2 regions of the Xanthobacter sp. AM11 genome follow, and region 1 is predicted to be linked to the other one. Evidence: predicted binding sites of a transcription regulator. Region 1 holds the regulator's gene; the other holds the start of a gene.
What was found. Region 1 encodes PhoB, which activates phosphate uptake and scavenging genes when phosphate is short. Its sites were predicted from a motif close to TGTCATNNANCTGTCAT; they were not measured.

Region 2: the regulator PhoB is predicted to act here: its motif matches at 2,412-2,428, upstream of ACI7BZ_RS08605 (Orn/Lys/Arg family decarboxylase).

Annotation. Positions count from the first base shown of each region.
Region 1 is NZ_JBLAOA010000001.1:1,343,230-1,347,437, forward strand. Features, by position in the region: gene pstA (phosphate ABC transporter permease PstA) at 1-540, shown strand, start outside; gene pstB (phosphate ABC transporter ATP-binding protein PstB) at 619-1,443, shown strand; gene phoU (phosphate signaling complex protein PhoU) at 1,463-2,191, shown strand; gene phoB (phosphate regulon transcriptional regulator PhoB) at 2,230-2,931, shown strand; gene ACI7BZ_RS06325 (flavin monoamine oxidase family protein) at 2,982-4,208, opposite strand, start outside.
Region 2 is NZ_JBLAOA010000001.1:1,853,178-1,857,385, forward strand. Features, by position in the region: gene ACI7BZ_RS08605 (Orn/Lys/Arg family decarboxylase) at 10-2,367, opposite strand; gene ACI7BZ_RS08610 (N-formylglutamate amidohydrolase) at 2,509-3,261, opposite strand; gene ACI7BZ_RS08615 (transglutaminase-like domain-containing protein) at 3,410-4,208, shown strand, end outside.

The sequences.
Region 1 (4,208 bases):
AAGATCGGCGCGGCCGCGCGCTTCGTGAACGACATCCTCTTGTCGGCGCCGTCCATCCTGGTGGGCCTGTTCATCTACACCCTGCTGGTGGTGCCGCTGGGCGGCTTCTCCGGCTGGGCGGGCTCCCTGGCGCTGGCGATCCTGGTGATCCCGGTGGTGGTGCGCACCACCGAGGACATGCTGAACCTGGTGCCGGTGGGCCTGCGCGAGGCGGCTTTCGCCCTCGGCGCCCCCCAGTGGAAGGTGGTGATGTTCATCACCTGGCGCGCCGCCCGGGCCGGCATCGTCACCGGCATCCTCTTGGCCATCGCCCGCGCGGCCGGCGAGACGGCGCCCCTGCTGTTCACCTCGCTCGGCAACAACGCCTTCTCGGTTGACCTGTCGAAGCCGATGGCGAGCCTGCCCATCGCCATCTACCAGTTCGCCGGAAGCCCGTTCGACGACTGGGTTTCCCTTGCCTGGGCCGGCGCGCTGCTCATCACCGTGGGCGTGCTTGTGCTCAACGTCGCCTCCCGCCTCTTCCTGGCGCGTAGCAACTAGGCGTTCCGACTGAATAAACCGCCGCCGGCGCGCCCGGCGGCCAACGCCCCGGAACTCAACCTCCCAAGTGAGGCTCAGATGACTTCAGCCGTCGATCCCACCTTCAACATCGCCTCGTCCGTGGCCGCGAAGCCGGATGCGGTGCAGGCTCCGTCCAAGATCAAGGTGGACAACCTCCAGTTCTATTACGGCACCAACCACGCGCTCCGGAACATCAATTTCGATATTCCGGAGAAGCGGGTCACCGCCATGATCGGCCCGTCGGGCTGCGGCAAGTCCACGCTGCTGCGCGTGTTCAACCGCATGTACGACCTCTACCCGGGCCAGCGCGCGGAAGGCGCGGTGCTGTTCGACGGCGTGAACATCGTCGGCAAGGAGCTGGACCCCACCATCGTGCGCACGCGCATCGGCATGGTGTTTCAGAAGCCCACCCCCTTCCCCATGACCATCTATGACAACATCGCCTTCGGCGTGAAGCTGCACGAGCGGCTTTCCAAGGCGCAGATGGACGAGCGGGTGGAATGGTGCCTGCGCAAGGCCGCCATCTGGGACGAGACCAAGGACCGCCTGCACACCTCCGCCCTCGGCATGTCCGGCGGCCAGCAGCAGCGCCTGTGCATCGCCCGCACCATCGCGGTGAAGCCGGAAGTGATCCTGCTGGACGAGCCCACCTCGGCCCTCGATCCCATCTCCACCTCGAAGATCGAAGACCTGATCGACGAGCTGAAGCAGGAATTCACCATCGTCATCGTGACCCACAACATGCAGCAGGCAGCACGCTGCGCCGACATCACCGCCTTCTTCTATCTGGGCGAGCTGATCGAAGTGGCCCCCTCGGACGTGATCTTCACCAATCCGAAGGAGATCAAGACCCGCGATTACATCACCGGCCGCTTCGGCTGAGCCCTGGAAGGATCCTGAGATGCCGGAGCATACCGTATCGTCCTTCGATGTGGAGCTGAAGGAAATCGGCCGCAAGGTGGTCGAAATGGGCGGCCAGGCCGAGCGCCTGGTCAGCGACTCGGTGACCGCCCTCATCCGCCGCGACGGCGCCCTTGCCCAGAAGGTGGTCCTTCTGGACGCCACCGTGGACCAGGCGCAGCGCGACATCGAGGAGCGCGCCATCCTCGTCATCGCCAAGCGCCAGCCGGTGGCCAACGACCTGCGCGAGATCGTGGCCGCCATCCGCGTGGCCAACGATTTGGAGCGCATCGGCGACCTCGCCAAGAATGTCGGCAAGCGGGTCATCGCCATCGAGGGCGAATACCACCCCCACAAGCTGGTGCGCGGCGTGGAGCATATCGCCGAGCTGGTGCTCGAGCAGATGAAGGAAGTGCTGGACGCCTATGCCGCCCGCAACGAGGCGAAGGCGCTGGAAGTGTGGGGGCGCGACGGCGCCATCGACACCATGTACACGTCCCTGTTCCGCGAGCTCCTCACCTACATGATGGAGGACCCGCGCAACATCTCCGTGTGCACGCACCTGCTGTTCTGTGCCAAGAACATCGAACGCATCGGCGACCACGCGACCAACATTGCGGAGATCGTCTATTACATGGTCACGGGTCAGGTGTTGCCGGAGAGCCGCCCCAAGGCGGATGCCTCCAGCGAGACCACCCTGGCATTTCCTGGGCGTACCGTTCAGGGCTGAGGCCCTGGCGGACAGCAGGCGAAAGCGGGTGAGGGACTGTGCCGGCGCGTATTCTGATCGTCGAGGATGAGGAGCCGCTCACCCTTCTGCTCCGTTACAATCTGGAGTCGGAAGGCTACGGCGTCGAAAGCGTCGGCCGCGGGGACGAGGCCGAGACCCGGTTGCGCGAAAGCGTGCCGGATCTCGTGATCCTCGACTGGATGCTGCCGGGCCTTTCAGGCATCGAGCTGTGCCGGCGCCTGCGCACACGCCCGGAGACCGAGCGCCTGCCGGTCATCATGCTCACCGCCCGTGGCGAGGAGACGGAGCGGGTGCGCGGTCTCGCCACCGGCGCGGACGATTATGTGGTGAAGCCCTTCTCCGTGCCCGAGCTGCTCGCCCGGGTGCGGGCCCTGCTGCGTCGGGCCAAGCCGGAGCATGTGGCCACCCTGCTGCGGGCCGGCGACATCGAGCTGGACCGCGAGACCCACCGCGTGCACCGCGCCGGCCGCGAGGTGCATCTGGGTCCCACCGAATTCCGCCTCCTGGAATTCCTCATGCAGAGCCCTGGCCGCGTCTTCTCCCGGGAACAGCTGCTGGACGGCGTGTGGGGCCAGGACGTCTATATCGACGAGCGCACCGTGGATGTGCATGTGGGCCGCCTGCGCAAGGCCATCAATCGCGGCCGCCAGTCCGATCCCATCCGCACCGTGCGCGGTGCCGGCTATTCCTTCAACGAGATGTTCGCCCGCGCCCATTGAGCGGGCGCGCCCGGGCGGCGTCGCCCGGTGGCGGGCTCCGGCGCGGCCGATCAGCCCGAGCGGCCGGCGAGGATGCCCAGCGCCTGCCGCGCCGCCCGCTCTCCGGCCACCCAGGCGCCGCCCACTGTTCCCCAGAGGGTTTCGTGGGCATGTTCGCCGGCGAACAGAAGCCGGCCACTCACCACCTCCGTGAACGCCCGGCGCATGTTGCCGAACCCCGGCAAAGCGCAGGAGAAGGCGCCCAGCGCGAACGGCTCCCGGGTCCAGCGAGTGGCGTGCACCCGGCCGATCCGGGCCGCCATGTCCGCCCCGAACTCGCGGGTCAGCGCTTCCTTGAGGAAGGCGGTTGCCGCCTCGGCCGGCGCTTCGGCAAGGCCTGCCGCCGTGTCGCCTGCCACTTCGAGCATATGCAGGTCGCCGCCGCCGATGCGCGCCCGCAGGGCATAGGCGTTGGTTCCCTCCAGCTTGAAATAGATCATTTCGTCCGGCGAAAGCCCGAGCGGGTTGCGCGGCAGCTGGAAGGCGATGTGATCATAGGCGCCGAGGGTGATCTTCTCGATGGCCGTGCGGTAGCGCTGGGGCAGGCCGGGGAGCACGCGCAGCTTGCCGGCCGCCAGCAGGCTCGGCGGCACGGCGAGGATGACCACCCGGCCCAGCACGGTGCCCCGGTTGGTCTGCACCGCCACCAGCCGTCCGCCCAGATCCACCGAGCGGGCCACCGTCTCCAGCCGGACGGTGAGGGGCCGGGCCAGCCGGGTCACCAGCGTTCCCACGCCCTGCCGGCACACCTCCTCGCCGTCGCGCTCCTCCGCCCGGGAGGCATCCACAGTGGACACCTGGCCGAGCCCCTTGGCGCAGGCGAGCGGACCCACCACGAAGCGCGCGCTCGCCGACCATGGTCCAAGATCCGGCAGCACCCGGGAGGCGGGCAGGTCCCGTCCCGCATCCCCGGCGGCGCCGATGGCCCGCTCCGCCCGGCGGACGGTGGCGATGAAGTCCTCATAGTCGCTGTCGCTGGCCTCTCGCCCGCTTTGATAGAGCCTGCCGCCCTGGGGCGCCCGATGAATGTCGAGCCCATCGGCCCGCCCGAACGCCGCCATGGGCCGCGCCGCCGGCAGGTAAAGGCGCGTGGCGCCCATGTCGAATGGAACGCCAAACACCGCGGTGTCGGTGACCGTGCGCCCGCCCACATGGGCGGAGGCTTCAAGCAGGGCATAGCTGCGCCCGGCCTCCGCCACCCGCCGCGCCGCGGAGATGCCCGCCGTTCCGGCGCCGAT
Region 2 (4,208 bases), 510 kb from region 1:
GCTTCCCGCCTATTCCGCCACCACATAGGTGTGGAGCCGCACCCGCCCCGACGCGTCGGTCTCGCGATAGACGCCCTGGATCTCCACGTCAAAGCCGGGGAAGGCATTGAAGCAGGATTCGAACATCTTCAGGTAGTCGATCATGGGCTTGGCCCGTTCGGTCAGGCGCTCCCCGGGCACGATGGTGGCGATGCCGGGGGGATAGACTACGAACGGCGTGGTGGCGATGCGGCCGGAAATGGCGTCGATGGGCAGGTAGTCCACATCGTTGCGCACCAGGCAGCGCGCCGCATCGTGGGGGGAAAGGGCGATCTCGGGCAGATGCGCGGCGGAAAACTGCATGGCCTGCAGGGCGCTCACATTGGCGTCGCGGAAGAAACGGTGCATCTGCCCGCACAGGTCGCGCAGCCGCACCCCGCCATAGCGCCCCGCCCGGCGGCGATAGAATTCCGGGATGGCCTCCTCCAGCAGCGCATTGTCGTCGTGCAGCCGCTTGAAGGCGACGAGGCCGGAGATGAGGGTTCCCGCCTTGGAGGCCTCCACCCCCGGGGTGAGCAGGAACAGCAGGGAATTGAGGTCGTTCTTCTCCGCCACGATGCGGTTTTCGCGCAGATATTGCGCCACCACCGGGGCGGGAATGCCGTGTTCCCCATAGCCGCCGCCGGCCCGGTCGAAGCCGGGGGTCAGCAGCGTGAGCTTGTTGGGGTCGGTCATGGCGAAGCCCGGCTCCATGCCGGCAAAGCCGTGCCAGGCAGCGCCCGGCGCGAGGTGCCAGAAGGCCGGGTCGGTGGCGAGCAGGTCGGTGGCGACGCTCTCCCACGGCACGTCGTGCACCGCGCCGGGGCGGGCGGCATCGGGAATGGCCACCCGGTCGGGCACGAACGGTTCGAAGAACCAGCGCCGTTCGGGCCGCAGCTCCTTCTCCTCGAACTCGCGGCGCACGGCGCGGATCTTCTTGCGCAGCTCGATGCCGAGGCGGATCGTGTCGTCCCACAGCACTTCGCCCGAGCGGCCCTTCATCATCTGCGCGCCCACGTCGAGGGAGGCGAACAGCGGGTAGAAGGGCGAGGTGGAGGCGTGCTGCATGAAGCTCTCGTTGAAGCGCCGGTGCTCCACCCGCCGCTTCTGGCCGGTGATGTGCCGGTCCTTCATGTGGATCTGCGAGGCCTGGGAGAAGCTCGCCAGCTGCTTGTGGGTGGACTGGGTGGCGATGATGCCGGGGGCCTCCGGGCCGAGGTCCTTCAGCCCCATGGCGAAGCGCCCGGCATAGAGCGGATGGAACTTCATGAAGCCCGCCCATGCCTCGTCGAACAGGATGTAGTCGGCGAGGTGGCCGATCTTCTGCAGGATCATCTGCGCATTGTGGATGGTGCCGTCATAGGTGCACTGCTCCACCACGGCGACGCGGAACGGACGCGGCTTCTTCCACACCTCGGGGTCCTTCACCAGCGGATGGGTGCGGATGCGCTCGCGCAGCGCCGCCTCGTCCAGCGCGGCAAAATCCATGGGGCCGATGAGGCCGTAGGCGTTGCGCGCGGTGGGCACATAGACCGGGATGCCGCCGGAGATCATCAGCGCGCCGTGGTGGGCGGCCTTGTGGTTGTTGCGGTCGAACAGCACCAGGTCGCCGTCGGTGACGAGGGCGGAAAGCGCCACCTTGTTGGATGTGGAGGTGCCGTTGAGCACGAAATAGGTCTTCTCGGCGCCGAAGATCTTCGCCGCCTCCTTCTGCGCCGCCAGCGCCGGCCCCTCATGGGTGAGCAGGTCGCCGAGGTCGAGCACCGAATTGTCGAGATCGTCGCGGAACACCGCCTCGCCCAGATGCTCCATGAACACCCGGCCGATGGGGCTGCGGGAATAGAACACGCCGCCATTGTGCCCGGGGCAGGTCCACAGCTGGTTGCCTTCCTCGGCATAGTCCACCAGCGCGCCGAAGAAGGGGGTCTTCAGCGTCTCGGCATATTGCTTCAGCCGGCTGATGAGGTTCTTGGCGATGAAGGCCGGCGTTTCTTCCGAGAGGAAGACGTAGCCGTCGATGAAGTCGAGCACCTCCACCGGCACGTCCTCGAAGCGCTTGCGGCGGATCAAGAGGAGGATGGGAAAGTCGAGCCCGCGCCGGCGCATGAGGTTGATGAGGGACGCGGTCTTGCCCTCAAGCCCCTTCTTGCCCCAGTCCACCAGCATGCAGCCGATGGCGGCGTCGGTCTGCACGGCGATTTCAGCGTCTTCCAGGTTGCGGGCCTTCACCACCTCGAAGCCGGAGCGTTCGATTTCCGCGACGATCTGGTTGTAGCGGGCGCCCTCCAGATCCTCGGCATCGAAGACCGGGGTCGCGAACAGGAAGGTGAAGCGTCTGAAATAATCCATGGGGGCACCCGCGCTGATCCGACGCGAGGGTGTCGGCAAGTTTCATGACAGGGCGACGACACGATGCCGGCCACGGTGACGGCCGTGATGGTGGCGGTGCGACCGCCGGCACCCTGCGTCGGCGGCTTTTTTCCGATTTCCCTAAGCCGGGCAGGCGCCAGGGGTAGCGGCAAGAGCAGCGGTGAGGGTGCGGGCGATGCGCTCGCCCCATTGCGCCTGTCCTGCGGCATCGGCGATGAGGTCCTGGCGGATCTCGATGCCCACATGCAGCAGGCCGCGCCGCTCGCCATGGACGGGAATGGTGTAGTCGGTGGAATCATCCACGCTGTAGGGCTCGTTGTCGCCCACGCACAGGCCCGGTTCCTGCCGCAGCGCCGCCAGCACCGCGCCGGCCAGCCGGGCGTCGCGATGGTAGAGCACCCCCGCATGCCAGGGGCGCGCCACGCCGAGATAGACCGGCGTGAAGCTGTGCATGGCCACCAGCACCGCCGGCCGTCCCGCCTGCGCCCGCCGCTCGATCTCGGCGGCGATGCGGTCATGATAGGGATGGAAGATCTCGCGTTCGCGCGCGGAAATCTCCGCTTCGCCGAGCCCGCGATTGCCGGGCACCGGCGTGCGCTCGCTCGCCTCGGGAATGGAGGCGGGGCTGCGCGGCGGCCGGTTGCAGTCGATGATGAGCCGCGAATAGGTCTGCTGGATCAAGGTGGCGTCCAGCCGCTGCGCCAGCGCGCGGCACACCGGCGCGATGCCGATGTCCCAGGCGATGTGGCGCACCTGCTCCGCCGGCGCGAGGCCGAGCTGGCCCGCCGACCGGGGAAAGGCGTTGCCCGCGTGGTCTGCAACAATTAGGAACGCAGAGGCCCCTTCCGCATTGAGTACGGTGACCGGCGGCATCTCGTCGGCGGACAACACGGGGGAGATCGGCTTCACGTCAGGTTTTCTCGCTGCATGCGGCGCCGCAGAGGCGTGCCATGTTCGATTTTGTGCGAGCCATAGCAGACTTCCGCGCGTTCGGCTCGCGCGCACACCATGAGGTCTACAGATGAAGATACGCGCGGGCTATGAGATTTCCTACGACTGCCCCCACCCGACGCCGATGATTCTCACGCTCAGCGTCCACCCCTCGCGGGTCGCCGACCTGGAGAGCGTGGACCGCGTGCTGTTCAGTCCCGACCTTGTGGCCAATACCTATCACGACAGCTTCGGCAATTTCTGCCACGTCATCCAGGCGCCGGCCGGCCGGCTCACCATGCATACGGATTTCGTGATCCGCGACAGCGGCAAGCCCGACGAGGTGGCGCCCGGCGCCGTGCAGCATCCGCTGGACGAACTGCCGGTGGACGTGCTGCTCTTCCTGCTGGGCAGCCGCTATTGCGAGACCGACCGGCTGAGCAACATCGCCTGGTCGCTGTTCGGCCATGTGCCCAAGGGCTGGCCGCTGGTGCAGGCGATCTGCGATTATGTCCACGGCCACATCACCTTCAACTATGCCGATGCGAGCCCGCTGCGCACCGCATTCGACGGCTACACCCAGAAGCGCGGCGTGTGCCGGGACTTCGCCCACCTTGCTGTCACCCTGTGTCGCTGCATGAATATTCCGGCGCGCTACTGCACCGGCTATCTCGGGGATTTCGGCGTGCCGGTGGACGTCAACCCGATGGACTTCAGCGCCTGGTTCGAAGTCTTCCTCGGCGGGCGCTGGTATACGTTCGATGCCCGGCACAACAAGCCGCGCATCGGGCGCATCCTCATGGCCCGGGGGCGCGACGCCACCGATGTGGCCATCGTCACCTCGTTCGGCCCGTCCACGCTGGCGAGCTTCAAGGTCACCACCCTGGAGG